One region of the Exiguobacterium sp. s80 genome, then DNA from elsewhere that is predicted to be linked to it. Evidence: riboswitches for the same ligand, from Rfam matches in the RefSeq annotation. Region 1 holds a riboswitch; each other region holds the start of a gene.
What was found. Region 1 has a riboswitch for thiamine pyrophosphate ahead of KNP94_RS04475 (ECF transporter S component). Riboswitches for the same ligand answer to the same signal wherever they lie in the genome.
Positions count from the first base shown of each region.

Region 2: it holds a riboswitch for thiamine pyrophosphate, as region 1 does, so the genes downstream of both, KNP94_RS02715 (thiamine phosphate synthase) here and KNP94_RS04475 (ECF transporter S component) in region 1, are expected to answer to the same signal.
Region 3: it holds a riboswitch for thiamine pyrophosphate, as region 1 does, so the genes downstream of both, thiD (bifunctional hydroxymethylpyrimidine kinase/phosphomethylpyrimidine kinase) here and KNP94_RS04475 (ECF transporter S component) in region 1, are expected to answer to the same signal.
Region 4: it holds a riboswitch for thiamine pyrophosphate, as region 1 does, so the genes downstream of both, thiT (energy-coupled thiamine transporter ThiT) here and KNP94_RS04475 (ECF transporter S component) in region 1, are expected to answer to the same signal.

Region 1 is NZ_JACSMP010000001.1:827,248-835,247, forward strand. Features, by position in the region: gene KNP94_RS04455 (alpha/beta fold hydrolase) at 92-895, shown strand; gene KNP94_RS04460 (NAD(P)/FAD-dependent oxidoreductase) at 1,429-2,472, opposite strand; gene KNP94_RS04465 (energy-coupling factor transporter transmembrane component T family protein) at 2,550-3,275, opposite strand; gene KNP94_RS04470 (ABC transporter ATP-binding protein) at 3,241-4,806, opposite strand; gene KNP94_RS04475 (ECF transporter S component) at 4,803-5,381, opposite strand; TPP riboswitch at 5,481-5,579, opposite strand; gene KNP94_RS04480 (50S ribosomal protein L25/general stress protein Ctc) at 5,671-6,309, opposite strand; gene KNP94_RS04485 (DEAD/DEAH box helicase) at 6,649-8,000, opposite strand, start outside.
Region 2 is NZ_JACSMP010000001.1:530,069-538,068, reverse strand. Features, by position in the region: gene KNP94_RS02735 (ThiF family adenylyltransferase) at 1-671, opposite strand, end outside; gene KNP94_RS02730 (thiazole synthase) at 668-1,432, opposite strand; gene thiS (sulfur carrier protein ThiS) at 1,435-1,638, opposite strand; gene KNP94_RS02720 (NAD(P)/FAD-dependent oxidoreductase) at 1,622-2,626, opposite strand; gene KNP94_RS02715 (thiamine phosphate synthase) at 2,623-3,213, opposite strand; TPP riboswitch at 3,303-3,405, opposite strand; gene nagZ (beta-N-acetylhexosaminidase) at 3,472-4,704, opposite strand; gene KNP94_RS02705 (OsmC family protein) at 4,701-5,126, opposite strand; gene KNP94_RS02700 (MFS transporter) at 5,332-6,519, shown strand; gene KNP94_RS02695 (C40 family peptidase) at 6,738-7,235, shown strand; gene KNP94_RS02690 (hypothetical protein) at 7,330-8,000, opposite strand, start outside.
Region 3 is NZ_JACSMP010000005.1:115,974-123,973, reverse strand. Features, by position in the region: gene KNP94_RS10860 (organic hydroperoxide resistance protein) at 1-103, shown strand, start outside; gene KNP94_RS10855 (hypothetical protein) at 134-301, shown strand; gene KNP94_RS10850 (type 1 glutamine amidotransferase domain-containing protein) at 326-838, shown strand; gene KNP94_RS10845 (VOC family protein) at 892-1,299, opposite strand; gene KNP94_RS10840 (murein hydrolase activator EnvC family protein) at 1,560-3,011, shown strand; gene KNP94_RS10835 (murein hydrolase activator EnvC family protein) at 3,215-4,501, shown strand; TPP riboswitch at 4,563-4,673, shown strand; gene thiD (bifunctional hydroxymethylpyrimidine kinase/phosphomethylpyrimidine kinase) at 4,790-5,599, shown strand; gene thiM (hydroxyethylthiazole kinase) at 5,580-6,350, shown strand; gene thiE (thiamine phosphate synthase) at 6,340-6,978, shown strand; gene KNP94_RS10815 (hypothetical protein) at 6,993-7,436, shown strand; gene KNP94_RS10810 (ArsR/SmtB family transcription factor) at 7,523-7,888, shown strand; gene KNP94_RS10805 (CHASE3 domain-containing protein) at 7,978-8,000, opposite strand, start outside.
Region 4 is NZ_JACSMP010000001.1:1,159,107-1,167,106, reverse strand. Features, by position in the region: gene rsmB (16S rRNA (cytosine(967)-C(5))-methyltransferase RsmB) at 1-1,275, shown strand, start outside; gene KNP94_RS06180 (Stp1/IreP family PP2C-type Ser/Thr phosphatase) at 1,337-2,071, shown strand; gene pknB (Stk1 family PASTA domain-containing Ser/Thr kinase) at 2,074-3,990, shown strand; gene rsgA (ribosome small subunit-dependent GTPase A) at 4,027-4,932, shown strand; gene rpe (ribulose-phosphate 3-epimerase) at 4,934-5,590, shown strand; TPP riboswitch at 5,611-5,717, shown strand; gene thiT (energy-coupled thiamine transporter ThiT) at 5,782-6,342, shown strand; gene KNP94_RS06155 (thiamine diphosphokinase) at 6,345-6,944, shown strand; gene KNP94_RS06150 (amino acid permease) at 7,162-8,000, opposite strand, start outside.

The sequences.
Region 1 (8,000 bases):
CATTTCACTTTAACCTTAAGATGTTAATAATCTATCAGAACGGGTAATACTCAATCATCATGAATTTCACTACTACACGGGGGTTATTCAAATGGGTACATTCATTCAAGCAGTTGACGGAACTAAAATTTATGTCGAAGATGTCGGTTCAGGACAACCGGTCGTCATGTTACACGGATGGCCAGCGAATAACAACATGTTCGAATATCAAAAGAATGCCTTGCTCGACGCCGGCTACCGTTACATCGGAGTTGATTACCGCGGCTATGGCAAATCGGATGCTCCAGCCAGCGGATATGATTATGCAACGATGGCATCTGACATCGATCAAGTCATCACGCAGCTCGAACTGAAAGACGCAGCGTTACTCGGCTTTTCAATGGGGGGCGGGATTGCGTTACGCTATCTGCTCAACCACGGATCGAGCAAAATCTCGAAATTGATTCTTGCGGGTGCTGCAGCTCCGGTCTTCACGCAACGGGAAGGGTACCCGTACGGGATGACAAAAGACGAAGTCGATGACTTGATTGCCGATACGAGAAAAGACCGTCCGGCGATGCTTGAAGGATTCGGAAAAATCTTCTTTGAACAAGACCATTCAGAACCGCTGACACAATGGTTCCACAACTTAAGTGTCGCAGCCTCTTCTCACGGCACGATTTTATCGGCAATCGCCTTGCGCGACGAAGACTTACGGAATGAATTGCCGCAGATTGACGTCGAGACGTTAATCATTCATGGCAAAAAAGATAAAGTCTGTCCGTTTGAATTTGCGGAAGAGATGCAAAAAGGAATCCCGAACTCACGGATTGAACCATTTGAAGAGAGTGGGCACGGGACGGTACTCGATGAACGCGAAAAATTCAACGATACGTTACTTGCTTTCTTAAAATAATCAAAGACACGAAAAACAGCCATCGCAAGTATGCGATGGCTGTTAAAGCTGTAGCTAAACGGTTATGAAGCCTGAAAATGCTATATCGAGATGCGCTTTCCTGTCTCACCTCGTATTCAAAGCGGCAATCGTTCGCAGTTCTAAGCGATTCAAGACAGATTACGCTCTAAACCGTCTGCATATTTGGATTTATCTCACGGTATTCCCTAAAAAGCGTCACGTTTCGTTGACTCCTACGGGAAAAAGTGCGTTTTTAACGCACTTTCAGAGGCAGGCAAGACCCTGCTCGTTGTCCGTTAGGATCAAGGAGCAACGGCTTGCGCCTCGCCCGAGGAAAGTAACGAAAAAAGACGCTTGATTTCCTGATAGCACGTTGTCTACAGTCTGAAACAGCCATCGCAAGTATGTGATGGCTGTTTTTGTGTCTAGATTGAGGAATGAATACCTCTCTGTTTTAGGAGGTTCCACATGCAGACACCTTAGTGCACGTTCCGCCTTGAACCGAACACCCAGTTCATTCGAAATTCGAGTTCTTATGTTGTATAACTTTTGATGAACCGGCGATCGATCCATTGTTTCAAACGCCAGCTCAAATGATTCGTCTGATAGTGTCGTCCGTAAAGCAAGGTCCCTTGCTGATGTCCCATCGAAAGAATCGTCAAGTAACGCGCTTGCGGCCGGAACGTCCGCAAACGTTCCTGATTGATGAAACGAAGAAGGTTCTCATGCAAGACCGGTGCTTGCCGGACGGCGGTTACACCGTTCTTCGGTGTGTTCGGATATGCGGCGAGCGTCGCACAGTCGCCGACGGCAAACAGAGAAGGGTCCTCTAGCGACTGGAACGTCTCGTGGACGAGCAAAAATCCGCGGTCGTCACAATAGAGGCCGGATGCCTTGAACAGATCCAGTGCTGACGCGCCACCTAAAAACAGGACGGCATCCGCTTTGAATGATTGACCCGACTGGAGCCGGACGGTTTGCTCATCAAGAGAGAGGAACCGGTCGACGATGCGTGTCACGCCCAGCGTATCCAACCGGTCAAGGATGCTTGCTTCTGCCGGGTGTCCTGCGAGGAGCGGTTCATCATGGACGAGTGTGACCGAACAACCGTCCGATTGGAATGAGGCGGCCATCTCGATTGCAGCAGCACCGCTCCCGACGATGACGGGCGACGATGCCTCTTTAAACTGACGGAGCGCCTGATCGATTTGATAATTCGGCTTGATCGTGACGCGTGACGTCGCATCTGAGACATTCCAGTCATTCGAACCGATGTTACACGATACGACGTCGTAAGAAATGATTTCGCCTGACTGACAGAAAACTTGTTTCGTTTGCGGATCGATTCGCGTGACACGGTCCTCCATCAATGTCTTTCCGTGAAGAGAACAGAGTGCTTTGACATCGACCCGGGTCTCCTCGAGTCGATACGTGCCGTCCGCAAGACCGGAGAACATTCCTGAATAATACTGATAACGGGACGGGTTGATGACGATCCATTCAACATCCGGATGCGTTCCTTCCTTGATACATTCTAAATGGGCATGACCTGCCCCGACTAATACGATTCGTTTCAAACCTTCACCTACTTCTTTAAATTAACTGCTTCCGAAACTATGATTCCCTGAATCCGTCTGCGTTAATCTAATGAATGTCATAGGACAATCCGAAGCGAGCTCGCCACGAGACAAACGAGAGCAAAAAACACTTGATCGTGACGCGTCACGACCGGACGGACATAATACGTCCGCTCGGCCTGAAACCGACGCGCTTCCATCGCAATCGCGATTTGTTCCGAACGGATGATACTGTTCGTAAAAAGCGGTAAACTGATGGCGAAAAACGTCTGCCATGGCCAAATCGAGTGCTGTTGGCGGACACGCCGTGCTTGACGGATTGTTCTTATTTCCTGCTGGAAGATCGGAATAAAACGAATCCCTGCTAAAAAGCCGTATGCGAGACGGTCTGGAAGGCGGCACTGATGAATCAGGCTCATGACGAACCGGGTTTGGTCGGTCGTCGCGATGAACGTCAAACTGAGGAAGACGAAGGCGAGCATCCGCAGTGCGATCAACCAGGCGTGACCGATACTTTCTTCCGTGACGCGAAACCAACCGAATGACCAAACTTCCGTACTGCCTTTTCCGAAGGCTGCCATCATCCAAAATGTCAGCAAGAACAAGACGAGGTAGGGGGAGACCCGTTTGGCGAGCGTCAACAGTGACCAACCGGAGCAGCCCAATCCGACCGCAGCGAGTAAAAGTAAGGCTATCGTTTCGCGTAACGTCGGTGCCGCAATCAAGAGCACCATCACGTACAGGAGGGCACCGAGCTTGAGTGCCGGATTAATACGTGCGAGCGGGGAGTCGTTTTCCTGCACGACGTTTCACCTCCTCGAGTTGCTGATACAAATACGATAACGGACGAGAGAGTTGGTTATGCTCGAGTAACGTCTCGTCTTTAAACAAAGTGTCCGGTGTGCCGTCGAACTGAAGTCGCCCGTCACCAAGGACGAGGACCCGGTCGGCATACTGGTGGACCAGCTCCATGTCATGCGTCACCATGATCAGCGTCGTCCCGTTTAATCGCGCCTGCTCGAACATCTCGATGAGTTGACTTGTCGTCTCGGCATCTTGACCGAACGTCGGTTCATCGAGTAACAGGACGTCTTTTGGTTCTAACAACATCGTTGCGACGCTGAGCCGTCGCTTTTGACCCATGCTCAGGGCGAGGGGCGACTGACGGGCGACATGGGTTAACCGGTAGGATTGCAACGCCGTTTCAATCCGCTCCGGCGTCGGTGCATCCATGCTGATTACGAGCTCGTCTTCGACCGTCTGCTTGAGAAATTGGAGCTCTGGCTGTTGAAAGACGAATCCGACGTGTCGGTAATAGCTCCGACTTTTCCATGTCCGCAGTTCTTTTTCGAACAAGCGGACCGTACCGCCTTGCGCCGGAATCAATTTCGCCAGTGTTTCGAGCAACGTGCTTTTCCCGGCACCGTTCGATCCGACGACCATGATCCATTCTCCGGCGTGTGTTGCAAGCGACAGGTTATCGACAATCACTTGCTTACGCCGGCTAATCGCGGTGCGCGTCAGCGCGAACGTCGTGTCGTGCCGAACCGGAGGACGGATGTTATTCGTTTTTCGTAACCGCCCCGCCTGGGAAGAAGCGGGGGGCACGGTTTCCAGTTCATACGGGTAGAGGAGCGGTGTTGCAATGCCGCGTCGTTCGAGTTCAGCGCGATGCTGACCGAAGACATCAAGCGGCGGACCATCACGTAAAATCGTTCCGCCGTGATCGAAGACGAGCACCCGGTCACTGAACGTCACACAGCGGTCAAGCTGATGTTCAATCAGAACGAGCGTCAACGTCCGGTCGTGATGGAGTTCCTCAATCAGCTGCATCAAAACCCGATGTCCTGCCGGATCGAGTTGCGCCGTCGGTTCGTCAAGCAATAGAATATCCGGCTCAAGGGCTAGGACGCAGGCGAGGGCGAGTCGTTGTTTCATCCCTCCTGACAGTTGCATAATCGGTGTCGTCAGCGGCACATCAAGGCCGACATGTGCCAGTACGGCGTCAACCCGGTCATCCATCTGACTGCGGTCGACTGAGCGATTTTCAAGACTAAAGGCAACTTCCGCTCCGACGGTCTGCATGCAGAACTGGTCGTCCGGATTTTGAAAAAGGATTCCGACCGTCCCATTCGTTTTGCAGTGGCCGCTGACATCGGCTTCAATCGCGTCAGGTAATAAACCGGCGAGAACATGTAAAAACGTCGTTTTCCCACTGCCGCTCGGTCCGACGAGCAACGTCGTTTCCCCTTCGTGTAGCGTCACCGTCACCTTGTGCAGGACGTTGTCATGTTGCCCCGGATAGCGGACAGACAAGTCGTTACAATGAATCATGCTGCATCCGGCTTCCGCCGCTTACGCCCGATCGCATAACCGTTCAACGTCCCTGTCTTGACGAGCGCATCGACGATGACTTTCGCAAGTAATCCACCGAGCAATGCACCGCTGACGAGTTGAAGGGAAAACGTCAACAGAAGTGTCGTCGTCGTATAGTAGGCGAAACCATTGACGACAAGACTATAGACCATACTACCGATTGCGGCGAACATTCCGGATAGAACTAACGTCATTGTGTTGAACTTCCGGTATCCGAAGAGGGCAAAAGCGATTTCGGCACCGATTCCTTGAGCGAAACCAATCAATAAGGCCGATAATCCGAAGTGACTCCCCGTGAATAATTCGACAGCCGCGGCGACGACTTCTGCAATCAGTGCTGCCCCGGGCTTTTGAATGATGTAGGCGACAAGCGGACTCGCGATGACCCAAATCCCGAACATCCAGTTCGATCCGACCGGTCCGAAGATCGCGGAAATCGGTAACCACAATGTCGACCACCCTAAGTAGAGTACCCCGCAAGCAACCGACAACATCATCATGACAATGATTTCTTTCATTTTCCAACTGTTCATGTTCCTATCTCCCTTTGGCACAACCACCAGACAAACAAAAAGACCGCCCTCTATGAAAGAGAGCGGTCGCTGAATCTGCAAACATGCAGAAAAATTGAACGAATTACCGCTCCACTTTCCTACGCTAGTATGAACTAGATCAGGTTCAAAGGGTCCGAAGTGAATCGTCTCAGCCAATGGGCTCCCCTAGTGGATGTGCATATAATGTGTACGCTATTTACTGTACCGACTCTACTGACAGTTGTCAATACAGATAAAAAAACCCTCCGCGAGGGGAGGGTAAGAAAAATTATTCTTTTTCTTCCGTGTGTTCTTCAGTAGAAACCTCTTCTGTCGCTTCAGCTGATTCTTCAGCATCTGCTTCTTCGAGATCCGCTTCAAGTGTCGATTCGACGACGGCAACGACTTGAATGTCACCTTCCGTAACGATACGGTATTCTTTTTCTTCCGGTAAATCCGAAACCGATAGAGAATCACCGAGGTTAAGATTTGTCACATCGACTTCGACGCGTTCCGGTAATTTATCTGGTGTAGCTGCAACTGTTACTTTAAAGAGTGTTTGTGAAAGATATCCACCAAGTTTTGCACCAGCCGCTTCGCCGACGAGGACGATATCTGTTTCGACTTCTGTTTCTTCATCCATTTTAACAGCGATGAATTCAACGTGCTTGATTGTTGGTGTGAAGATATCCATATCGAGTTTATTGATCAGTGTGTTGACTTTTTTACCACCGATTTGAAGTGCAACAAGTGCATTCTCACCATGTTCGCGAACGACTTTGATCAATGCTTTTTCGTCAAAGGCAATCGGTGTACTTTCCACTTTGTAACCATACACAACACCAAGAGCTTTTCCTTCATGACGTAATTGCTTTCTAAGTGAGCGTGGGCGTACTTCGCGTTCTTCTACTTTTAATGTTACTGACATGTTCATTTCCCCCTTGAATTTGGTATAGCCCTCAAAAGGTAATGAAGAAAGGAGTGGAACGAATCGTTCCGGATCAAGACGGTGCATCGAATGCTATTTCAAATTGATTTCATAAAAATGAAGATCGAAGTGAGTGGTTAGCATTTCTCTCCCAGGTCATTACGCTGATATTGAGAAACATGTGGTTGTAAAAGCAACTCGCTGATGCGGTGCTATGATAGTTATACCCCCGTAACATTAAAAGCTAAACATCAACCGGCGAAAAAACGATAGCCAGAAACCTGTTCTCCCTAGAGCAGCAACGGTTTACATCCTATTAAGAAATCGGTGCCTTTCCTCTTATTCAAGCAATTGAACCATCTCATCGACCGATAACGCAAGTGACGCCGGTTGTTCAAGTATGTCCGTCACGAGTGTCGCTTTCCGTTCCTGCAGCTCGATGATTTTTTCTTCGATCGTGCCTTTCGTGATTAATTTAATGACTTCGACCGTCTGTGTTTGTCCCATCCGGTGTGCCCGGTCAGCCGCTTGCTGTTCGACAGCCGGATTCCACCAACTGTCATATAAGATGACAGTATCCGCCGTCGCCAGGTTCAGTCCGGTGCCGCCCGCCTTCAGTGAAATCAAAAACAGATCGACTTCGCCTGCATTAAAACGGTCGCAGCGTTCGAGACGCTCCGCAATCGGTGTATCCCCGCGCAGTTCGAAATGAGGGAGGTGCAACTCATGCAGGTCGTCCCGAATCAAATCGAGCATTTTTGTAAACTGTGAAAAAATTAAGATCCGTTTGCCTGCTGCCCGTTTTTCTTGAATCAAGGCGAGCAACCGGTCCCGTTTCGCCGACCGACCACGGTAGTTTTCGACGAACAACCGGGGATCGCAACAGATTTGCCGGAGCCGGGTCAATCCGGCGAGTAACTTCATCCGTTCTTCCGGTTTTGACTGATCGAGATGCTGTAACGTCTCGAGCTGTAACTTTGCCAAGTGGGCGGCATAGAGTTTTTTCTGTGCCGCCGTCAGTTCCGTGTACTGATGGACGACTTGTTTCGCCGGCAACTGTTGCAAAACATCTTTTTTCGTCCGGCGCAGCAAAAACGGTTCGACGAATTGTTGAACGTCCCGTGCTGACCAGTCGAGAAACCGTTGCCGGTCCGGCAAGAGTGCCGGGAAGACGACGTCAAAGATTGACCAGAGATCAAGCGTCTTGTTTTCGAGCGGCGTCCCCGTCAAGGCAAACCGCCGCGTCGCCCACAGTTGTTTTAAGCTGACCGTCGTCTGCGACCGTGGATTCTTCAGATGTTGTGCTTCATCAAAAAAGATACAATCGTAATGGATCGTTTGATGATTTTTGATGTCGAGCCGGAGCGACGGGTAGGAGATGATGAGAATGACGTCGTCCGGCAAGTCTTCGAGCTGTCGTAAGCGCGACGCACGACTCCCGCTGAGCACACGAACGGTGCGTGTCGGGGCAAAGCGGTGCAGCTCTGCTGCCCAGTTGTAGAGGAGTGACGCCGGGGCGACGATCAAGACACGTGAACTCGGGAGCGTTTCGATATAACCGATGGCTTGAATCGTTTTGCCGAGTCCCATCTCGTCCGCTAAGATGCCATGACAGTCGTGTGCCGCAAGACTCTTGAAGAAGCGGACGCCGTCTTGCTGATACGGCAAAAGTTGTGTCGCGAGCGGTTCCG
Region 2 (8,000 bases), 300 kb from region 1:
GTCCAGACGTCGAACGCGAGCAATTCCTGCCGTAGCGCGTCCGTCGCACCGACGAGGAGCTTCAAGGCTTCCGCGACTTGATACGCGGCGACGAGTTGAATCGCCGGACCAATCACCCCCGCCGTTTCGCACGTCGCTTGCCCGCGCGGTAAATGTTCGAGCAAACAATGCAAGCACGGGGTCTCGTTCGGGAGGACCGTATAGGTCATGCCGTAACTCCCGACGCACCCGCCGTAAATCCACGGAATTTTGTGTTGCGCCGCCACATCATTGATCAGCATCCGGATATCGAAGTGATCGGTTGCGTCAAGAATCAAATCGACACCTGAGATCAATTGCGGTAATTCGTAACGCGTGACATCGGTGACATGGGCTATAATCTCGACTTCCTGATTGATGGCATTTAAGCGGCGCTCCGCTGCGATTGCTTTCGGGACATGCTGCGCGGCATCGTCCTCCGTGTAAAGGTGCTGCCGCTGGAGATTACTCCACTCGACGTAATCGCGGTCGACGATCGTCAGCTTGCCGATTCCGGCCCGGACGAGTTGTTCGGCACTTGCCGTTCCGAGTGCGCCCATGCCGATGAGGAGGACATGTTTTTTTGTCAGCTCATCTTGTCCCGCCTGACCGATCGGCCGAAACCGGGTTTGCCGTGAATAACGATCCGTCATCGACTCATCCCTGTCTCGGGACTGCTCGCCGTCGCGTACCGTTTCTTTTCGATCCGTCCCGCTTCAAAGCCAAGTCGTCCCGCTTCGACGGCAAGCTTCATCGCTCGCGCCATCTTGACCGGGTCTTTCGCATGGGCGACGGCCGAATTAAGTAAGACGGCGTCTGCGCCGAGTTCCATTGCGTAGGCGACATCGGTCGGTGAACCGATTCCTGCGTCGACGATGACCGGGACCGTCATCTGTTCGATGATGAAGCTTAAGGCCAGTGGATTAAGGATTCCTTGTCCGGATCCGATTGGGGACGCGGCAGGCATGATGGCGTGACACCCGAGTTCTTCCAGTCTTCGTGCCAACAACAGATCGTCTGACGTATACGGTAAGACGGTGAATCCTTCTTTTAATAATTCTTCCGATGCCCGCAACGTTTCGATTGGGTCCGGTAACAGCGTTTTATCACAGCCGATGACTTCAACTTTGACCATGTCGCACAGTCCGGACGCGCGGGCAAGTTTTGCCAGCCGAACCGCTTCTTCCGCTGTCTTCGCCCCCGCCGTGTTCGGTAATAAATGATACTGACTCAAATCAAGCGCCTCTAAAAAGTTCGGTTGACTCGCTTCAAAGATATCCATCCGGCGAACGGAAAAGGTCAGGATGTCTGCTCCTGATGCCTCGACTGCTTGCTGCTGTGTCGTCACGTCGGGGTATTTGCCCGTTCCGAGTAATAACCGCGACTGAAATGTCGTTTGACCAATCGTTAACATGATTAACCGCCTCCTACGAAGTGAACGATTTCAAAAGAATCGCCTGTTTGAATGGGTGTGTTTTGGTATGCTGTCCGCTCGACAATCTGTCGATTCTGTTCGATGATGACCATTTTTTCCGTCAAATTGAGATGATGAATCAATCCGTCGATTGTCGAAATCGATCCGTCAAGCGTATACGGTTGACCATTAATGGTGAGTTGCATTCGTGTTCCTCCTCGATTCATGTAATGAAAACGGACGAAGCTCATATTTCGGCGTGATTCCAGTTACCTCGTCTGCCAGGACGGACGCCGTGATCGGGGCGAGTAATATCCCGTGCCGATGATGCCCGGTCGCGACGAATAGGTGCCCGACTCCCGGGACCTGCCCGAGATAAGGCAATCCGTCCGCTGTTTGTGGACGAATCCCGGACCAGATGTCCACGATTTCCGCTTCTCTGATTGCCGGGAACAGTCGCACCGCCGCCTGCAGGAGATGTTCAATCCCGCTGACGCTGACCCCTGTCGTCTCGTCACCGATCCGTTCCGTCGCCCCGATGATGATCCGTCCGTCAAACTTCGGGACGAGGTACACGTCGTCGCTAAACAACGTCTCGGTCAAGACATGCCCCGGAAGCCGGACGGCGAGGCATTCGCCTTTGACCGGTACCGTCGCGATCTCGACACCACTCGTCGCGAGTAACGCTTCTGATCCCCGACCGCTTGCGACCACGACGTTCCCGGCTTCGCGCTTACCGTTACTTGTCGCAACGCCGACGACGGTCGCCCCTGCCCGGAGCAGTCCCGTGACCATTGTCTGTTCTTCAATCACACCTCCGCGGGCTTTAATCGCCTGACGGAGCGAACGCGTCAACTGGACGGGATCGATTTGACCGACTGAAGCGAACCGGATGTCCCCGTCTGCACGGATCAGTCGAAACGGGTTTTCTTTATAGCCACTATCAATGCCGGTCTCATTAAACAGCTCACGGACGAGGTCGGGATAAAGCTGTCGACTCGTTGCTGCCAGTTGATGTAAGGCAGGAATCAGTTCATGATCCGTCGCAAGCATGCCGGCTGCTGCCCGCGTCGCTCCTTCACTGGAACGATTTTGCTCAAGCACGCGTACCGGTTGTCCTCGTTTGAGCAATTCGTAGGCGAGTGTCAAACCGATTACGCCTGCGCCGACGATTAACGTCTCTGTTGCTTTCATTGATCAAGCACCTCGCGATACGACCGGACTGCTTCGACCGGGTTTGCCTGACCGAGAATCCCTGACATCACAGCGATGCCAGCAACGCCGGTCGCAAGGACACCCGCGACCTTCTCCGGCTGAATCCCGCCAATCGCGATGACGGGGACTTTTGAAAACGTGACGATTTGCGCGAGTGCCGCTAGTCCGCGCGGGGCGACGTCCTGTTTTGACGCCGTCGCAAAGACATGACCATACATGACGAAGTCGCTGCCCGTCTCAAGCGCTTCCGTCAAGGAGTGGATTGATCGGCCGATCTGTAGCTCGCTGAATTGACGCCGCACGACAGCGACGGGAATACTGCGTGATGTCAACTGGACACTTGCCTTCGTCACGAGGGCGACATCGAGCCGGTCATGGACGATTAGTTTTTCACGTGGAACACCGGCGCATACTAGCGCCTCGATCAATTGGACGAGTCGGTCCGCCGACCAACCCGGTTCTCGGATATGAATCATGTCGGCATAAGGCACAACAGCCGGCAAGACTTCTAGTAGATGTGTCAGCTCTTTTGTCCCGGTCGTCACAATATGTAACTTCGGACGCATACCTTCTCCTCCTTGCTACACAAAAAGGACCACCCCATGAACATGATGGAGTGGTCCGAAAAATGTCCAGGTAAGACCTGAGACAGGATGATAATCAGAAGCCACTTCCCTCCGCTAGTACGAACTAGATCAGGTTCAAAGGGTCCGGATATTTCCGTCTCAGTCTGCTGCGAGACTCCCCTAGTGTAGAACTATTTAGTGTTGGTTGGTTCATTCGTAGTCTACCATGACCGCTCGCTTGATTTCTAGTCTGACTTGTCAGTTCAGCCAATCCGTGACCGTTTTGACCTGTTCCGTCAATTGTTCACGCGTTGGAATCAGCTTCGTGTCTGCTAAATCATACGTTTGTTTCAGACGTAAGACACGTGTCACTTTCGCGTCGAGGTCAGCCCGTGATAGTGACTTGTCCTTGATCCCCTGCATAATTGCCGCATGAACATCCGTGTAAGCACCGGCTTGCGAGAACATCGCCATGTCGGCACCACGTTCGAGGGCGAGACGCGAAGCTTGGGCGAGACCATATTGTTTCGTGATCGCACCCATTACGAGGTCGTCCGTCACGATGACGCCATCGAACTTCAACTCTTCACGCAACAGTTGTTGCATGACCGGCTCTGATAACGACGACGGATTGTCTGGGTCGAGCGCCGGGAATAAAATGTGTGCGACCATCACCATTTCCGCTCCGGCATCGATTGCCGCTTTGAACGGGACGAGTTCCAGTTGCTCGAGTTGCGCTTTCGTCTTCGTCACGGTCGGTAAGCCGACATGCGAATCGACGGTCGTATCGCCGTGTCCGGGAAAATGTTTGACGACCGGCACGACGTCTTCCGACTTGATTCCCTGCATTAACGGGACACCGAGCCGGGCGACGTCATCCGGCTCAGCACTGAGTGCCCGGTCACCGATGATCGGGTTCGCCGGGTTACTGTTGACATCAAGAACCGGGGCGAAATCCATATTAAATCCATAAAACCGTGACATCGCACCAAGCGCCTGTCCGGTCTTTTGCATCAATGCCGGATCGTTTTTCTGACCGAGCGTCAGACTCGGAGGTAAATGAAACGTTTGATCCGGGACACGACTGACACGTCCTCCTTCTTCATCGAAGCCGAGGAACGCGAGCGCCTCGTCGTCTTGTGCGTCCTTGATTGCTGCCGTCAAGGTTTTCAGCTGGGCGTCTGACGTGATATTGCCTCCGAGTAACAGGACACCGCCTATCGCGTGATCGTTTAACAGACTTCGGTCCGCGTCCGATAACGTCGTCCCACTGATCCCGATATACAGCAATTGATCGACCTTTTCAGCAGTCGAGAGTTTGGCGAGCTGACGTTTGATGTCTTGCTCCGCCTGGTCGGCAGCCGTCGGTTCGTCAGCGACCGGCTGTTGCTGACTCGTCTTCGGTTCCGGTTTCGTCTTCGGTTCTGTTGCTGGTTCACTCGCGCATGCCGTCAAAAAGCAAGCCGTTAAAAGCAGGTAAATCGGTTTCAAAGCGGTTCCTCGTTTCGGACGCCATTGATTGAATAATAGACTTCAATTTCAGCATTCAGTGATTTCGAGACAGAACAGTATTTATCTTTTGATAACGACACGGCCCGGCGGACTTTATCATCCGGTAAGTCGCCTTCGAGACGATAATGAATCGAAATCGTCGTAAAGCGGCGCGGGTGTTCCGTCGCCCGTTCTCCCTCAATGTCCATCTCAAACGAGGTTAACGGTAAACGCATTTTTTCTAAAATGGAGACGATGTCCATTCCCGTACAGCCGGCGACGGCGTGTAACAACAATTCAGTTGGTCGTGGTGCTCCGTTCTCCCCGTTATTTTCAGGTGCTGCATCCATTGCCAGTTGGTGTCCGGACTCCGTCACTCCACTAAAGCCCATCTTGTGATTCCATGTAATCGTCGCTTGCATTTTTCTCACTACCTTTCGATTTTTAGTTCGGTTCGCTTCGCTCTCCTTCATTATAGCGTAGTCTCACCTGAAGAAAATTGACATGCTATTCAAAATAATTCTTCTTTTCCGTTTCCATCCGATTCCCGTTCACCTGACACACGAATCATGCTATTCTGAAAAACGATAGTTTCGCGCTGCTTAGCGCTAGAATTGAGGAATTGATATGTCATCTACTACCCGTTTAAGTAAAACGGACTGGCTTTTAATCGCCACCCTCTCCTTACTGACGTTCGTCTTAGGCACAAGCGAATTCGTCATTGTCGGGATTTTATCAGAAATCGCTTCGGCCCTCGGAATTACGATTGCGAAAGCCGGCACACTCGTCTCCGCCTTTGCGATTGCCTTCGCGATCGGGACACCGTTCACGATGTCGATCACGGGACGCTTCGAACGTCGCAAATTGATGCTCAGCCTGATCTTTGTTTGGGTCGTCTTGAACTTTTGCAGCAGCATCGCCGACACCTACTCGCTACTGCTCGCAACACGGATCGTCACGGCCGTCCTGACCGGTGTCTTGATTTCGCTTGCGATGGTCGTCGCGAGTGACAGTGTCCCGGTCGCGAAACGCGGTGTCGCTGTGTCGTTCATCTTCGGCGGCTTCACGCTCGCGAACGTCTTCGGCGTCCCGATCGGCACGTTCATCGGGCAACATGCCGGTTTTGAAGCGACGTTTTGGCTGACGACAGCCCTCGGACTGATTGCTTTTTTCGCCGTTTTCAAAGTCGTCCCGCGGCAACAGGCGACGGCGTCAAGTTCCGTTAAGGATCAACTGTGCCTGCTCGCGAACCCACGTATCATGATTGCCTTCTTCATCCCGTCGTTCGGATTTGGTGCGACCTATGTCGTCTACACGTACCTCGTGCCGATTCTCGAACTTGAACTCGAGCTGCCGCGGGCCTGGATCAGTCCAATCCTCCTCGCGTACGGCGTCGTCTCGATTTTCAGTAACATTCTGGCCGGGAAAATCGCCAGTCATAATCCGATCGGTCGGTTACGGTTTGTGTTCGTCGTGCAAGCGTTCGTCTTGGCGGCCTTATATGTCACGACGTCATCCGTCACGCTCGGACTGATCAATATCGCTTTGATGTCACTGATGTCGATTTTATTGACGACATCGACACAAATCTATCTGATTGACTTGGCGGAAAAGTTCAACCCGGAAGCAAAAGGACTCGCTGCGTCCTTGATGCCGGTCGCAAGTAACGTCGGGATCGCCTTCGGCTCCGCGCTCGGTGGACTCGTTTATGCGAGCGGACCGATGATGAACACGGCGCTCGTCGGCGGACTCGTCGCCTTGGTCGCTGCACTGTTGACTGCGGTCAGCTTCCGACTCGACCGACGCGCATCATAAAACGAACTGAAACTAAAGGATTCTCACTTCACTTGTTTTCTCGGATGCAATGTGAAGGGAATCTTTTTTTGTTCTTTCTATCGTCAAAAAGCCGTCCTCTCAGCCCGAACCTTACAAGACTGTTAGGAAATCGTTGCCAACTTGTTGCTTTATTTGTAAATTTACATGGTACGCTGAAGTTAGCTGTTCACCCTAACTTAATTAAAGGAGTTTTTCTCATGAAACCGTATTATGCCATCACATTAACGGCCTTACTCGTAACGGCTTCCGTCAGTCCGGTCGTTGCGTCTGCCGCAACACCAACACAAGTCGAGACGAAAAAACCGTTGTCCGAAAAAGCACTCGCGAAAAAGAAACTTGCGATCGCAAAACTTGCCACGTCACTGATTGGGACGCCGTATAAAGAAGGCGGCACGACGACAAAAGGATTTGATGCTTCAGGCTTCACGCAATACGTCTATCAAAAAAGCGGCTTGACACTGGAGCGGACGGTTGCAAAACAGGCTGCCATGCCGTTGAAAACCGTCACACTTAAAAAAGCGATGCCGGGTGACTTGTTGTTCGTCCAGGCGAAAAAAGCAAAGACACCGAACTTCGTCGGGATCTATACGGGCAAAAACACGTTTGTCGCCGTGACGACGAAGAAGGTCGAAGCCCAGGACCTGACATGGAGTTATTATACGAAACAGGACATCCTCATTAAATCGTACCAATGACAAAAAACGCGCGGCTGACTTCAATGCAGAGTCAGCCGCGCGTTTTTACTTATTTTTCGAACTCTATGCAACAAGTTTTCAGCCTTAATCACAATTATTTTACAACGAGTTCATTTAATATTATGTCTTGTCGCTTTAATCGATCTTTGATATTGCCTTCATAAATTACTTTTCCCGACAATGGATCAATCACTTGGACGTTGAAGATGCCGGTCCCTGTATTTAACCCCGTGTAGATTACTCCGTTTTCTAGTCGGAAATATGTACTTGAGCCGTCAGCCCCCTGCCATTTGTTAAAATCATTTGAATGACGTGTCAGCTTCTTACTATCGATATCATATACAATCCATTTGAAGCGTTCCTGATCAGCATCTATAAGCGCAACAAGTTTTGTTCCATCCTCGATGAGTTCAGATTGATACAGATCGATTGAATCTAGCGCAGTCAGAGATTGAACCGTTTTTCTATCACTGATGTACGTGTTTCGTTTAGTCGCGTCCAATCCATTGATATCTCCTTCTGTTTGATAAACGATTTTCTCACCGTTAATCCCAAGAACATTGAAGTACTCATTTGATGTCTTCGGTAAATCGACTGTTTGAATCGTATCTGCTTTTAAGTCGAACTTAAAGAAATGATTTCCTACATTCGTTGGATCTTCATCTACGACATAAACATACAGGCTGTCACCAGAACGTTGGAACGGATTGAATTGCACTTCCCCTTTGTACTTGATTCCAGCTGGTGCTGATACTATTTTTTTAA
Region 3 (8,000 bases), on a different contig from region 1:
ATTACTTGAAAAAGCGCACGGTTTCTGCCCGTACTCTAAAGCGACACGCGGGAATATTGATGTTGATCTATCGGTAAAAGTGGTAGAAGCATTAAGCGAATAAAAACTATTCTTTTTTACGGGAGGAATCAGTATGCCAAAAGAAACTGACCGTCCAAACGAAAAGTTAGAAGATGAGCGAGAGCGTTTAACTGAACAAGAACGCAAACTGTCATCCGAGCAACAAGAGGAAATTCTTGAAGGAAAGAACGCTATGCCGGATGATCCGATTTCACCTCGCGATCGTGGACAAGATAAGTAATATAGACATTGGGGGATGATTTTAATGGGTAAAAAAGTAGCAGTCGTACTCGCGGACCATTTCGAAGATGTCGAGTTCACAGGACCAGTCGACGCATTAAAAGGGGCAGGTCATGAAGTGACAGTCATCGGTTCAGAAAAAGGTGCAGAACTCGTTGGTAAACAAGAAGATGCAAAAGTCTCTGTTGATGTCACGATTGATCAAACATCACCGGCAGACTATGATGCGCTGTTGATTCCGGGTGGATTTTCACCAGATTTATTACGTGAAGACGAACGTTTTGTCTCTTTCGTAGAAGAGTTCGATATGTCGAAGAAACCAGTCTTCGCGATTTGTCATGGTCCACAATTAATGATTAACGCTAAAATTGTTAAGGGGCGCAAGATGACAGGGTATAAATCAATCCGAATCGATTTGGAAAATGCTGGGGTTGATTTCGAAGATACTGAAGTCGTCGTCGATGATAACTTCGTCTCGAGTCGTCAACCAGATGATATTCCGGCGTTCAACCGTGAAATGTTAGCGAAGCTCGCATAAGTTCATGCAAAACAAATCCCCTTCACAGGTCGTGTAGGGGATTTGTTTTTGCGTTAAGCGTTTGGGTAATCGCAAAGCTCAGTGATGACCCCATGTGAATGCCTCGGATTCATGTAAATCAAACGACGGCCAAAAGGCGTTGACCGGTACGTATCTTCGAGGAACGTAAGTCCCTGTTCTTTTGCATCGAGAATCGCTTGATCTAAATCGTCAACGCGGTAAGCGATGTGATGTACCCCTTTACCACGTTGTTTTAAGAAACGAGCGATTGGGCTGTCAGCGCTTGTTGGTGTCAGTAGTTCAATGTGTGCATCTTCAAATTCAATGACAGCGATATTCGATGCCACGCCTGGAGCGGGGTTTGAATATTCACGGACTAATTTCCCTCCTAAAATTGTTGTATAAAAAGTAATGGCTTCTTGCATATCACGGACGGCAATTCCAGTATGATCAAGTTTCACTATAATTCCTCCCTTACACCACTAGTGTGCCAAAACTTCCCTCAAGGTGCAACGCGCAGGTATTTTCACTAAAGGAGCTTCATCGTATTACATAATTAACCAATAAACTTATACAAAATGAAATCTCACTGAAATATAATAGAGGCAAAATGAATGCTATAATCAAAAACGTTCTTATAAAATTTAAACATTAAAATGAAATTTAAATAAAGCATACTTTTGACTACAATAAAATTATAGAGAAAAAGAGGGAATACTACATGAAAAAAACGTTTACGTCGCTCATCGTTTCCGCACTTGTCCTTTCATCAACTCCTTATTTTGCATCAGCAGATGATTTAAGTGAACAAAAAGCTAAAAACGAACAAAAGCAACAAGAAAACCAAAATACACAAAAAAAGCTTGAGTCTTCTGTGAATCACGAAGGTGAGAAAATTTCGAAGACACAACAAGAAGTGAATCGTTTAGACGAAGCATTGAATGAAAAAATGTTTGCCGTCGAAGCAAAAGATCGTCAAATCAAGGCGACAGAAGCTGAAATCGTTGAACTCGGTAAGCAAATCGAAAAATATAAAGCCAAGCTGAAACGTCAAGAAGAATTGCTCGGCGATCGTTTACGTGTCATGCAAGAAAATGATGGTAATTCGATTAAATGGGAAGAAGTCATCTTTGGTTCGAAAGATGTCGGAGATCTCGTCAGCCGTGTGCTAGCGGGGAAATCCATCTCACAACAAGATGATAAGATGATTACGGATTACCAGAACACGCAAAAGAAATTAGCGAATGCCCAAGCAGAACTTAAAGATAAAAAAGCAAAGCTTGTGACAGAGAAAAAAGAATTAAAGCGTCAACAGGCAGAGCTCGAACAACAAATCAGTGAACGAAACAAACGCATTAAAGAACTTAAGAAGCAAAAAAAGAAATTTGAGACACAGTTGATGGACGCGAAAGAAGTTCAACAAATCTTGATTGCGCAAGAAAAAGCAATCGCGGCAGAAAAAGCGGCACGTGAACGTGAAGCACGGATTGAAAAAGAGCGCAAAGCACAAGAAGCACGAGAAGCAAAAGCCCGTGCTGAAGCTCAAGCAGCACAAGCAGCAGCCGATCAGGCAGCGGCAGAAAAGGCAGCAGTTGAGCAAGCTGCAGCAGAAAAAGCGGCAGCCGAGCAAGCTGCAAAACAAGCAGCGCGTCAAAAAGCAACAACGAATTCAACAAAACAATCAACGCCGACACCAGCGCCTGTAACACCAAAACCAGCACCAGTAGCACCGAATCCAGCTCCGGCTCCAGCTGCATCTTCAGCATTGTTCATTCATCCGACAAGTGGTGCGACTACACAAGGATACGGCTCAGCAAGTGGTGAAAATGGGTATGGATTCCATAATGGAATCGACTTTGGTGCACCGGTTGGAACACCAATTGTCGCAGCAGCAACAGGAACTGTCATTACGGCTTCTAGTAGTGGTCCTTACGGAAATCACATCATGATTGCTCACCAATTGAACGGAAAAACGTATACGACGGTTTACGCGCACATGAGTTCATTGAATGCGCGTGCAGGACAACGTGTCAGCCAGGGACAACAAATCGGTGCACTTGGTAGCACGGGTAACTCGACTGGACCACACCTACACTTCGAAATTCATGTCGGTGGGTATATCTACAGCGGAACAGGCCCTGCAAATAGTGTTAATCCTATGTCAATGTTATAAAATCGTAAAAGAACCTCTACATTGTAGAGGTTCTTTTTTATACAGTTTGAATAATTAGTTGTTATATTACAAAATAACGTTTTCATTTGAAATGTAAATGAAATTTTTCTGAAACTATTACGGTGCTATAATCAATTTCAGATAGTTTCACTACGGAACAGGACTTCAAAAATCGAATTCATACATAAGCGAGGAACTCACATATGCTAAAAAAGTTATTTTCTACCGTACTATTAGGGACGTTATTATTGACGAACACCCCAATCACTCAAGCGGCTACAATCAAAGAAAAGAAAGCAGATAATGCAGCTGAACAACGTAAACTAGAAAAATCAATCAAAAAACAAGAATCTAAAATTTCAAAAGAGCAACGTCAAATCAATGCGATTGATGCAGCAATCAATGAAAATATTTTTCGTGTCTCAGAAAAAAATAAACAGATTCGTCAGTTGAATGAACGAATTGAAGAGCTTGAGGCAGACATTATCCATTATGAAGAAATGTTAAAACGCCAGGAAGAGCTGTTAGGAGACCGCCTTCGTGTGCTTCAAGAAAATGATGGGAATTCGATTAAATGGGAAGAAGTCATTTTTGGTTCGAAAGATCTTGGCGATCTCTTTAGTCGTGTGATGGCAGGGAAAAAAATTGCTGAACAAGATGACAAGATGATTTCTGCTTACCTTGAAACGCAAAAAAAATTAGCTGATGCTAAAGCGACGCTTGTGGATAAAAAGGAAGAGCGAGTGAAAGAAAAAGAAGCCCTTTTGGTTCAAAAAAAGGAACTCAACCAGCAAATGAAAGCACGTAGTGCAACCTTAAAAAAATTACGTCAAGGTAAAACAAAATTTACGACAAAACTTCTGAATGCGAAAGAACTTCAAGCGACATTAGAAGCGCAAGAACGTGCGATTGCGGCAGCAAAGGCAGCAGCAAAGGCAGCAGCTAAAGCAGCAGCGGAAAAGGCAGCAGCTGAAAAAGCGGCAGCGGAAAAGGCGGCGGAGGCGGCGGAAAAAAATAACGCCGGGACGTCTAAGAAGGTCGTAAGTGCTACGCCAGTCGCTAGTGTTCCGAGTGGTTCGGCGCAGTTCGTTCGCCCTGCGTCAGGAAGTGTTTCACAAGGATTCGGACCAGCGAGTGGTGCGAATGGGTATACTTTCCATAATGGTGTCGACTTTAGAGGGTCAGTCGGATCATCAATCGTCGCAGCAGCTTCAGGAACGGTCATCACAGCAGGAAGCGGTGGACCGTACGGAAATCACGTGATGATTTCACATTTCTTGAATGGGAAAGTGTATACAACAGTTTACGCGCATATGAATTCATTATCAGTTCATGCTGGACAAACGGTCTCGCAAGGGCAACAAATCGGTACGCTCGGAAATACGGGAAACTCGACGGGCGCACATCTTCATTTTGAATTGCATATTGGTGGTTACCAATACAGTGCGACAGGACCAGCTAACACAGTTAATCCATTAGCATACTTATAAAAACGAGCTTCGGCTCGTTTTTTTTATGGCGCTATGCTACAGTGAAAGAGAAATTTAAATCATGAGCAACTAGGGGAGCTGGAGGAATCTGGCTGAGAGGAAAACCATTCTGTTTTCGACCCTATCACCTGATCTGGATAATACCAGCGTAGGAAAGTTGAGATTGAAGACATGAATAAGTGACCACACTCGTTGGTTTTTCATGGCGTCGTCTGCTTTTTTACAGCGGACGGCGCTTTTTTTCGTTCCGCTTTCTCCTTGTGCTCTCATAGAAAGTGAGGTCTATCGATGAAACATGTACTGACGATTGCTGGATCAGACTCTAGTGGTGGAGCTGGAATTCAAGCCGACTTAAAAACTTTTTCTGCTCTTGGGGTTTACGGTATGAGTGTAATTACTGCTATCACAGCGCAAAATACGTTAGGCGTACAAGCAGTTGAAGATGTATCACCAACGCTTGTCGAAGCCCAGTTGAACTCGATTTTTAGCGATATTCGTGTAGATGCCGTTAAAATTGGGATGGTCTCGAATGAAAAAACGATTCAAGTCATTGCCAAATGTTTGAAACATTATCAGGGACCAGTCGTCTTAGACCCCGTGATGGTCGCAAAAGGGGGGCATGCGCTGTTAAGGAAATATGCTGAACAAGCATTAATGGAGCATTTGATGCCGCTTGCAACCTTGACGACCCCGAATATTCCGGAAATGGAACGCATGTTAGGGCAAGCGATTTCGACAATTGATGAAATGAAGCTGGCGACGACGGAATTCGCACAAAAACGAGACATCGCTATCCTGTTAAAAGGCGGTCATCTTGAAAGTACGGATGCCTCGGATATTTTATACACGGAAGGGATGCATCATCTGTTTCAGGAGGCACGATTAAAACGCCAGCATACACATGGTACTGGATGTACATTGTCTTCCGCGATTGCGGCACGTCTTGCGCTGGGAGATTCCCTGAAGGATAGCGTGATTTATGCTAAACGGTACGTAACTGAAGCAATCCGGCATGGATTTGCCTTAGGGAACGGAATCGGACCGACACATCACTTTTATGACATTTGGAGGGAAACGGATGCTTACAACCATTCATGATAAAAAACCATTAATTCATCATTTAACGAATGCGGTCACGATTAATGAGTGTGCCAATATGACCCTTGCGCTCGGGGGTTCACCTGTCATGGCGGAAGATATCCTAGAAGTCGAGGAAATGGTTGGACATGCAGATGCTGTCGTTATCAATATCGGGACATTGAACGCAGCTTCACGAGCGTCGCAATTGTTGGCAGGTCAAACGGCTAACCGATTGAAGAAACCGATTATTTTAGATCCAGTCGGAATGGGGGCGACGACACTTCGGACACAATTCACGAAAGAGTTACTCGAAGCAATTCATTTTACGGTCATTAAGGGGAACGTCTCTGAAATCAAGACGCTCATCGGTCAAGTCGGACGTTCAAAAGGAGTCGATGTCGCTTCCGGAGAGACATTAGATTTTCAAGTCGTCCATGAGTTTGCTGGACGGCTCGGGACGACTCTCGTCGTAACGGGACCGGTTGATTTCATTACAGACGGCAAGCGACAAGTAAAACTAACCGTAGGAACGCCACGACTCGGACACATTACAGGGACAGGTTGCATGACGGCATCGCTCATCGGAACCCTACTTGGAGCAGGGTATGATGCATTCGAAGCAGCGACCTATGGGACGTATTTAATGGGAAAAGCGGGTGAAGTCGCAGATGAAGCAGCGGGACTTGGTGATTTCCGGATGGGGTTGTTCAACGCAATCAGCTTAACTACAGAAGAAAGTTTGAAAGGGGTATTGACCAGTGGAGAATGATTACACGGTTTATGCGGTAACAGATCGGCGCTTTCACCCGGACGTTGCCTTGATTGATGCGGTCGAAGCAGCAATAAAAGGTGGCGCGACGATGGTCCAGCTTCGTGAAAAACAGGCGCAAGGGAAAGAATTTCTCGAACAAGCGAGTGACTTGAAGAAAATGATGTCTCGTTACGGCGTCCCACTCATCATCAATGACCGGATTGATATCGCACAAATCGTCGGTGCAGGTCTGCATATCGGGCAAGAGGACATCCCTTTGAAGGAAGCACGTAAGCTGTTACCGGAAGCCACGATTGGGGTTTCTGTTTCAACCGTTGAACAGGCAATCGAAGCAGAGCAAGACGGGGCAACTTATCTTGGCGTAGGGTCGCTCTATCCAACGGCGACAAAAGACGATGCGAGTCAGATGACAAACGAAACACTCCAAGCGATTCGCCGGGCTGTTTCCCTTCCTCTCGTCGGGATTGGTGGAATCACACATCATGTGGTGCCCGACTTATTCGAGATGCTTGAAGGATATGCCGTCGTCTCTGCCTTATTCGCAGCACCAGATATTGAACGTGCGGCACGAGAGTTCAAAGAGGCGGTTCAGACTGCGCGTCAAATAGTATCAGACCGGGTATAATCACTGAAGAGGTGATGTACGTGAAATGGCAAGTCATTCGCTTTCGGGGAGGCTGGATTCGGTATCGAATCGAACCACAAATCATTCGAATCGACAACCGTGGAAAGTATCATTTAGGTTGGAAATTGTTTCCCTATCCGAATCGTTATGCATTTGAATTGGCGGTTTTGTTAAAAAACAAACACCAACAACGATATAAACGGCCGCTGTTGATTAAAACGGCATCCATCGCTACGGAAATCTGGGGCCATACACACCTCGATTTATTTTATCGAGTGATGTTACAAGTACCGTTACCACGCTTCCTATCGAATCGATATAAGGAGCGATTGCGAAATACAAGTATCATCGATATCGGTGTACGGGCTGTCGATACTAATCGAATCGTTTGGGATATCGGGAATCGATTAGGGGGATGGGCAGTTTTTCGTACAATCCAAAAAAAACATCGGAAATGAATCTTCACCTCGCGAATCATCGTAGTCATCTTACTTGCATTTGTTGTTTTAGGATGGTGCAATAGTTTGGAGGAGAGGTGAAGACAGTGGAGGCACCACGCTGTGAGACGATTGCGATCGATAAAAAACGTGCGACTGAAATTGGTCATGCCGTTGAGAAAATCCCGACGCTTGAGATTGGGAAATTGTTTAAAGTGTTATCGGACGCAACGCGTCTACGAATCGCTTATGCATTGACGGTCGAGCGAGAACTTTGTGTTTGTGACGTATCGGCATCAGTTGATTGTTCGATTGCGACGGCTTCGCATCACTTAAGAACGTTATTGAAACAAGGTCTCGTCAAATATCGTAAAGAAGGAAAAGTTGTCTATTATTCACTTGATGACCATCATGTCTCGTCGTTAGTTCATTTGGCAATGGAGCATGTGAATGAAGGAAAGGCTTCTTCTTGAGAAAAATATAAAAAACGCACCGCAGTCCGATAAAGAACTGCGGTGCGTTTTTTAGCTTTTTCACGAAGCTAATCGTATGAAACAACAGATTATTTGATTCGATGGAAGAACG
Region 4 (8,000 bases), 330 kb from region 1:
GCATTTTCGACGATCTCCGTCCACCAAATGCTTGAAAAACGGGCGATTTCAAAAGCCGATGTCGGATTATATACAGAACTCGTCTATGGGACACTCAGCCGTGAGTTGACACTCGACTATATCCTCGATCCGTTGCTCGCGTCACAAAAAAAACTCGATCCCTTCATGCGACCGTTACTCCGGATGAGTGTCTATCAGTTATTTTATCTAGACCGGATTCCGGATCACGCCGTCATCAACGAAGCGGTCGAAATCGCGAAAACGCGTGGAAAACCGCATATCGCAAAAGTTGTCAACGGTGTCTTACGTAACGTTTTACGTCAAGGGAAACCAGACTTCTCGGCGATTCCTTCAACGAGCAAACGAATCAGCATTGAGACGAGTCACCCGGAGTGGCTTGTCGAGCGCTGGATTGAATTGTTCGGGGAAGACGAGACGTTGAAGATTTGTCAAATCAACAACGAAGCGGCACCCGTCACGGTCCGCGTCAATCGGAATAAAGCGACCGTCGAAGAAGCCGTCGAATTACTCGAAGCCCAAGGTGTCTTTGCTAAACCAGCCGCCGTCGCCCCGGACGGACTTGAAATCATCAGTGGCAGTGTCCAACAAACGGATTTGCTCGACCGTGGGTATCTCTCGCTTCAAGATGAGAGTTCGATGCTCGTTGCGCGGGCCGTCGGAGCAGAACCGTCTGACCATGTGCTCGACAGTTGTGCAGCACCGGGTGGGAAAGCGATGCATATTGCGGAAGGCTTGACGACAGGTTCGTTGACGGCACTTGATTTACACACACATAAAATTAAATTACTAAAAAAACAGGCAGAACGTCTTGAACTCGATACGGTAGAAGCAGAAGCCCTCGACGCACGAAAAGTCGGCGACCGGTTCGATGCAGAATCGTTTGACCGGATTCTCGTTGATGCACCGTGCTCTGGACTCGGTGTCATCCGCCGGAAACCCGACATTAAATGGACAAAGCAACCAGGAAATTTAACACAGTTACCTGTCATTCAGCGACAAATCATCGAGGCAGTTCTTCCACTCGTCAAGCGCGGAGGGACATTCGTCTATTCGACGTGTACGATTGATCCAGTCGAAAATGAACAACAAACGGAATTTATCTTAAGCCAAGGGTTTGTTTTTGATGAGTCGTTCAAAGGGCGAATGCCAGAAAGCGTGCAGCCGTTGATTTCAGAACGGGCGGAGCTCAAGTTGCTTCCGACGACGCTTGGGACCGACGGATTTTACATCGCAGCCTTTAAAAAGCAAGGATGACACGCACGCTGAATTTTCTTAAATGCATCAACAGTAGGTGAGATAGAAGAGGAGGACGGTCATGGAGTTAGCTTATCTGACGACGACGGGAAAAGTGCGATTGCAAAACGAGGATACGGTGTTACTCGTTGGTGATGAAAAACAAGGGCTTGCCGTCGTCGCTGACGGAATGGGTGGTCACGCGGCAGGTGAGAAGGCAAGCGCGATTGTGCATCAAGTATTTGCTGATGCCTATGCGGACATGCCAAGCCGACCAGCTGAATTATCTTCTTGGATTGAACAGCAAGTGCAGGAAGCCAATTCTAAAATCTTACAGTACTCCAAGACAGAAAACTTGGCCGTCGTCGGAACGACGATGGCGTGTGTCTGTTGGTCGGACGAACTCCTCGTTATCGGTCATGTCGGGGATAGTCGAGTCTATGCGATTGAAGAAGGTCAACTGAAGCAACTGACAGATGATCATTCTTATGTCAATATGCTTAAGCAATTAGGTGAACTGTCGGAAGAAGAAGTCGAAAATCATCCACGTCGAAACGTCATCACGCGCTCGATTGGCTCGAACGAACTCGTCGACGTCGACGTCCAAGTCCGGGATGCACCAGATTATGAAATTGTCCTCGTCTGTAGTGACGGATTAACGGATGAAGTCCCTTATGAAGTAATACAACAGCTGCTACAAGAAGATGCGCCACTCGAGCAAATCGTTGAACGATTAGTTTTTGAGGCGAATGAGCGGGGTGGAGCAGACAACATCACCGTTGCTGCCATCCGTTTCAAAGAAAGAAAGAGGGGCTGAATATGCGATACGGAGATCGATTAAATGACCGCTACCGCATAGAACGGCTAGTTGGAAATGGCGGGATGGCGAATGTCTATCAAGCTTATGATGAAATCTTAAAACGGAATGTCGCAATCAAAATTTTACGGACTGAATTTTCGCATGATGAACAATTCATTCGGCGCTTTGAGCGCGAAGCTCATGCTGCGACAAGTTTGAACCATCCGAATATCGTTGCCGTCTATGATGTCGGTGAAGAGGATTCGATTTACTATATCGTGATGGAGTTCATCGATGGGATGACGTTGAAAACCTACTGTGAAGGACGACCGCTCGCAATCAATAAAGCGGTTGAAATCATCAGTCAGATTTGTGACGCGATTGATCATGCCCATGCCCATCGCATCATCCACAGAGATATAAAACCACAAAATATGCTCGTCCGAGAGGATGGTACGGTCAAGGTGACGGACTTCGGTATTGCCGTCGCGATGTCGAACGCGACATTGACACATACGATGTCCGTTCTTGGTTCAGTGCATTACTTCTCACCTGAGCAGGCAAAAGGAAAATTTGCCGATGAAAAATCGGATATTTATTCGCTCGGTGCTGTCCTTTATGAACTCGTGACAGGACACGTCCCGTTCGAAGGAGATTCACCCGTTGCCGTGGCATTAAAACACTTGCAAGATACAGCGCGGCGGCCATCCCTCTTGAATCCTGCCGTGCCGCAAGCGCTAGAAAACTGTATCATGCAGGCACTAGCGAAGGCCCCGCACGATCGGCAACAATCCGTTGCTGAATTTCGGGAAGATATGGTGACGGCCTTATCTGTTGAACGAGCAGATGAAGGGGTTCGCGGGGAAGATCCGATGGAGCAAACGATGGTGTTGAGTCCAGTCTCGGCTCCGTCCGGGACTCCGGTCAAGGAAGAAGAAGCTACGGTCGCGACAGTTGTACCGAAGCAAAAGAAAAAAAAGCGATGGTGGATTGTGCTCGTATTCCTCCTCCTACTCGGAGGTGCCGCGACAACGTTCGCGATGTGGCCGGATCCGACGGTCGTTGTGCCGGATGTCGCAAAAGAAGATGCGGACGAGGCCGAAAAACAACTTGAGAAACTCGGTTTTATCGTCGAATCGACTGAGCGATCAAGTGATACGATTGATGAAGGACTTGTCATCAGTCAAGCACCGCGGGCAAAAGTGACCGTCAAAAAAGGTTCGACGGTCAATCTTGTTGTCTCGACGGGCAGTGATCCGGTCGAAGTGCCGGATGTAACGGACGAAACAGAGAAAAAAGCGACCTCGATCTTGAAGGATGCTGGGTTCTCAAAAGTAGATGTCGAAAAAGAAGAGTCGGAAGACATCAAACAAGGCAATGTCATCCGGCAATCGATTTCAGCCGGAACAGAAGTGATTGCAAAAGAACAGACGATTACAATCACGGTATCCGAAGGTTCGTCAGCATTTGAATTGAAGGATTTGACGAACATGTCGAGTGCTGAAGCAAAAGCGTACTTGGACGCGACAGGTCTCGATGGTACATTCGAACAAGAATTTTCGAGTGAAGTCGAACTGGACCAAGTCATTCGTCAATTTCCGCAAGCGGGTGTCAAAGTCGAGCCGAACGATTCCGTGACGGTCTTTATTTCAAAAGGGGAGGAAGAACAAACCGTGACGGCGACCTTCCCGGAAAAAGTAGCCTACGATGCTGTAGGTGAAGGGGATGAAGATCCGCCGCGGCAAGTCATTCGAATCGAGACGGATGATGCTAAAGGGAAACGTACGGTGATTGAAGAGTCGATTGACAGTGACGAAACATTTGATGTTCCGGTGACGATTGATCCGGGCGAAGAAGGAAAAATCACGATTTATAAAGATGATGTAGTGTATCGCTCGAAAACGATTACCTATAAACAAGCGAAAGCAGAACAATGAGTGTGCTACGAACCGCAAATTGAAGGAGGGCATGGGATGGCAGAAAATCGTATCGAAGAAAATCGGGACGGGACGATCATTCGTCTACAAGGTGGGTTTTATGATGTCATGACGACGCAGGGCGAGGTGCGATCGCGCGCTCGGGGAAACTTCCGAAAACGTGGTATCAGTCCTGTTGTAGGAGATGAGGTCGTATTGCATATCGAAAGCGAAACTGGATACATTTTAGAAGTGAAGGAACGGCAAAATTTCCTGGTTCGTCCACCGGTCGCAAACATCGATCAAGCGTTGCTTGTCGTCTCAGCAGCAGAACCGGACTTTTCAGCCCATTTGCTCGATCGGTTTTTAGTCTTAATCGAAGCAAAAGAGATTCAACCTATCATTATCTTGACGAAGATGGATTTGTTGCAAGGAACAGCAGAAGCAGAAGTCCGGACGGCGATTGCCGGTTACCGACAAATCGGTTATCAGGTGATTGAGACGTCGAGTGAGACGCTAGAAGGGGTAGAGGAAGTCCGCCCGCTACTCAAGGAAAAAACAAGTGTGCTCGCGGGACAGTCGGGAGTCGGAAAAAGTTCATTGTTGAATGCGCTCGATGCGACGCTCGATCTCGAAACGAGCCACATCTCGAAATCGCTCGGACGCGGACGACATACGACGCGTCATGTGACGTTAATTCCGCTTGCAGAGGGTTTGATTGCTGATACGCCTGGGTTTTCGAACCTCGATTTTCCACACGAGATGGAAATCGAAGAATTACGTTGGTGTTTTCCGGAATTCGTCGCACGGCAAGATACGTGCAAATACCGTGGTTGCCTGCATTTAAACGAACCAGGCTGTGCTGTCAAAAAATCAGTTGAGGCAGAAGAAATCATGTCCTCACGCTATACGAATTATGGTATGTTTGTAGAGGAAATCAAGAATCGAGCGCGGAGGTATTGAAATGATTAAAATCGCACCATCTATTTTATCAGCAGATTTCGCCAACCTAGAACGAGACGTTAAAGCTGTCGAGGCGGCAGGAGCAGATTACATCCATTTCGACGTCATGGACGGCCAGTTCGTCCCGAACATTTCATTTGGTCTACCCGTCCTCAGTAGTCTTCGTCAAAAGACGGACATGGTCCTTGACGTTCATTTAATGATCGATCGACCAGAAAACTTCGTCGAAGCGTTTGTAGCGGCAGGAGCGGATATCGTCACCTTCCATGTCGAAGCGACGAATCATGTCCATCGTGTCTTGCAACAAATTAAAGGGGCTGGAGCAAAGGCCGGCGTCGTGCTGAATCCACACACGTCACTGTCGACGATTGAACATGTCCTAGAAGAAGTCGACATGGTCTTGTTGATGACGGTCAATCCAGGATTTGGCGGACAAGCTTTCTTGCCGAGCGTCATGACGAAGCTGAAGCAATTAGCGATGATCAAAGCAGAGCGCGGTTTGACGTTCGAAATTGAAATCGATGGTGGTGTCAACGCGGAAACGGCAAAACTGTGTATCGACAATGGGGCAAACGTCCTTGTCGCAGGTTCTGCAATCTACAATGCACCAGACTATGCAGAAGCCATCACTAGTATTCGAAACGCGGCTCACGTATAATAGAGCCAAGACAATTAAATTTTGACCGCAAGGGGTGTCGCGTCAAGCGGCTGAGAGAAGTGAGTAGACTTTAACCCTTCGAACCTGTTCCGTTCAGACGGACGTAGGGATGTGGCGCACGCAGGCAGTACGGCGTCCGTCGTACTGCCTTTTTGTTGTCATCATTATTTTATTTTTAGGAGGAACACAGTATGAAACGATTACAAATGTTAATGGAGATTGCGATTTTCGCGAGTCTCGGTGTTGTATTTGATTTATTGATTCCGTTCAAAATGCCACAAGGCGGATCCATCAGCTTAGCGATGTTACCGATTTTCGTCATGGCCTTTCGTCACGGCGTCGTTGGTGGTGTCATCACGGGTGCGCTCGTCGGAACGATTCAATTGATGTTCGCTCCGCAAGTCTTGACGGTCGTCCAACCGCTGCTTGACTATACGCTTGCATATGGTGTCGTCGGTTTGAGTGGAGTGTTTGCAGGCCAAGTCAAAAAAGCAGCAACAGAAGGTCAAAAAAAGCGTCTCATGACGATTGTCTTGTTTGCGACCTTGTTAGGTGCAGGTCTACGTTACATCTGTCATGTCATCAGTGGAATCGTCTTTTTTGCAGAGTATGCCAAAGGACCTGTCGTTCCATACTCGTTCATTTATAACGCGACGTATATGGCTCCGTCGTATGTTTTATGTGGGGTCGTTGCAGGTATTTTGCTTACGACAGCACCACGTCTTTTACGTTACTCCGCTCGCGGTATTTAAAGATGAGAGTTTTAATCGTTGCGGCAGGACCGGCAGAAGACGTCCCGACGCTCGCACCATTCGTGAAAGACAAGACGATGATTATCGGTGTTGACGGCGGGATTGCGACATTAGTGGAGCAAGGACTTGATTTTGATGTGGCAATTGGTGACTTTGATTCGCTCGGATACGTTCCGGATGGTGGATTGCTTCATCCGGCAGAAAAAGATGAAACGGACTTAGAACTAGCGTTACGTTACGCTACCGAACAGGCTGCAGGTGCTGAACTACTCATCTTTGGTGCGACGGGTGGTCGGCTCGACATGACGCTACAGAACGTCTATTTGTTAAAACAATTCCCGACAGCACGACTCGTGACGAAACGTGAGGATGTCCGGTACTGGAAAACCGGTCAGTACGAACTCGCGTCTGAAGGGTATCATTACCTGTCATTCATTCCCCTTGTCCCGTCGAACTTGACGTTACGCGGCGTCAAATACCCTTTGACGGAGCATCCTGTTCCGGTCGGTGGTTCGCTGACGGTCAGCAATGAGTGGGTTGGTGTTGCGCAAGTGACGGTCGTCGAAGGGGAAGTTCTCGTCCTGCGCACGCACGAAAAATAAAAACGTGATAGACGCGACTCCATCATATCCCGCTGAAGCGATCGGGACATGCGTTCTTCAAGTACACGTCATGACGTCATGAACAAAAAGATAGGTATGGCAAACGCCGATGACTCCGTATGTGAAACGGAATCATCGGCGCTTTGATTTTTTAGCAGCTTATTTAGTTAGCCGCCTGTTTGAGATTAACCCGGTGTATCCAGGGTCCGATAACAAGTTACCGATTGTCGTGAAGTGTCGAACTGGCTGCCTGTTGTTCGCTTTTGGCAGCGATATGTTTCCCTTTGACGAAGAGATGGTAACTCGCCCATGTCAGTAGGAAGAAAGGGACGCCGAGATATAAGGCGACGCGTTGATCGGCTTGAAAACCTAAACTGATTAAGACGAGCAGATTGAGTGAGAATGAGAGGATGGGTAAGACTGGGAAGAACGGTGTTTTGAACTTCAGTTCGTCAAGCGTGTGTCCTGCCTTGATGAATTGGCGTCGGAAAGCGATTTGCGAAGCGGAAATCGAGATCCAACCGACTTGTGCTCCGAGACCGGCGATGGATAATAGCCAGATGAAGACGGTATCTTCTGCGAAGAATGCCGTCAATAAGGATAACATCGCGAACAGCATCGTGAACGTTAAGGCGCGCATCGGCACACCCCGCTGATTGACGATGGCGAGTTTCTTTGAAATCATGCCTTCTTGCGACATCGACCAGAGCATGCGTGTCGCAGCATACAGTCCAGAGTTTCCGACGGATAAGAGTGCCGTCAAAACGACGATGTTCATCAAATCTGCAGCATATGGGATGCCGATTGCGTCAAAGACCATGATGAAGGGACTGCTGATGCCGCTCGCTGACTCATACGGAATTAAAGCTCCGATAATTGTAATCGAGAGGACGAAGAAAATAAACGTCCGCCAAACCGTATTACGAATCGCTTTCGGAATCGATTTTTCTGGCTCACTCGATTCCCCGGCAGCGACACCAATCAATTCTGTTCCTTGGAAAGCGAAGTTGACGGCAATCATCGTCGTCAAGACGCCGAGAGCCCCGTTCGGAAACC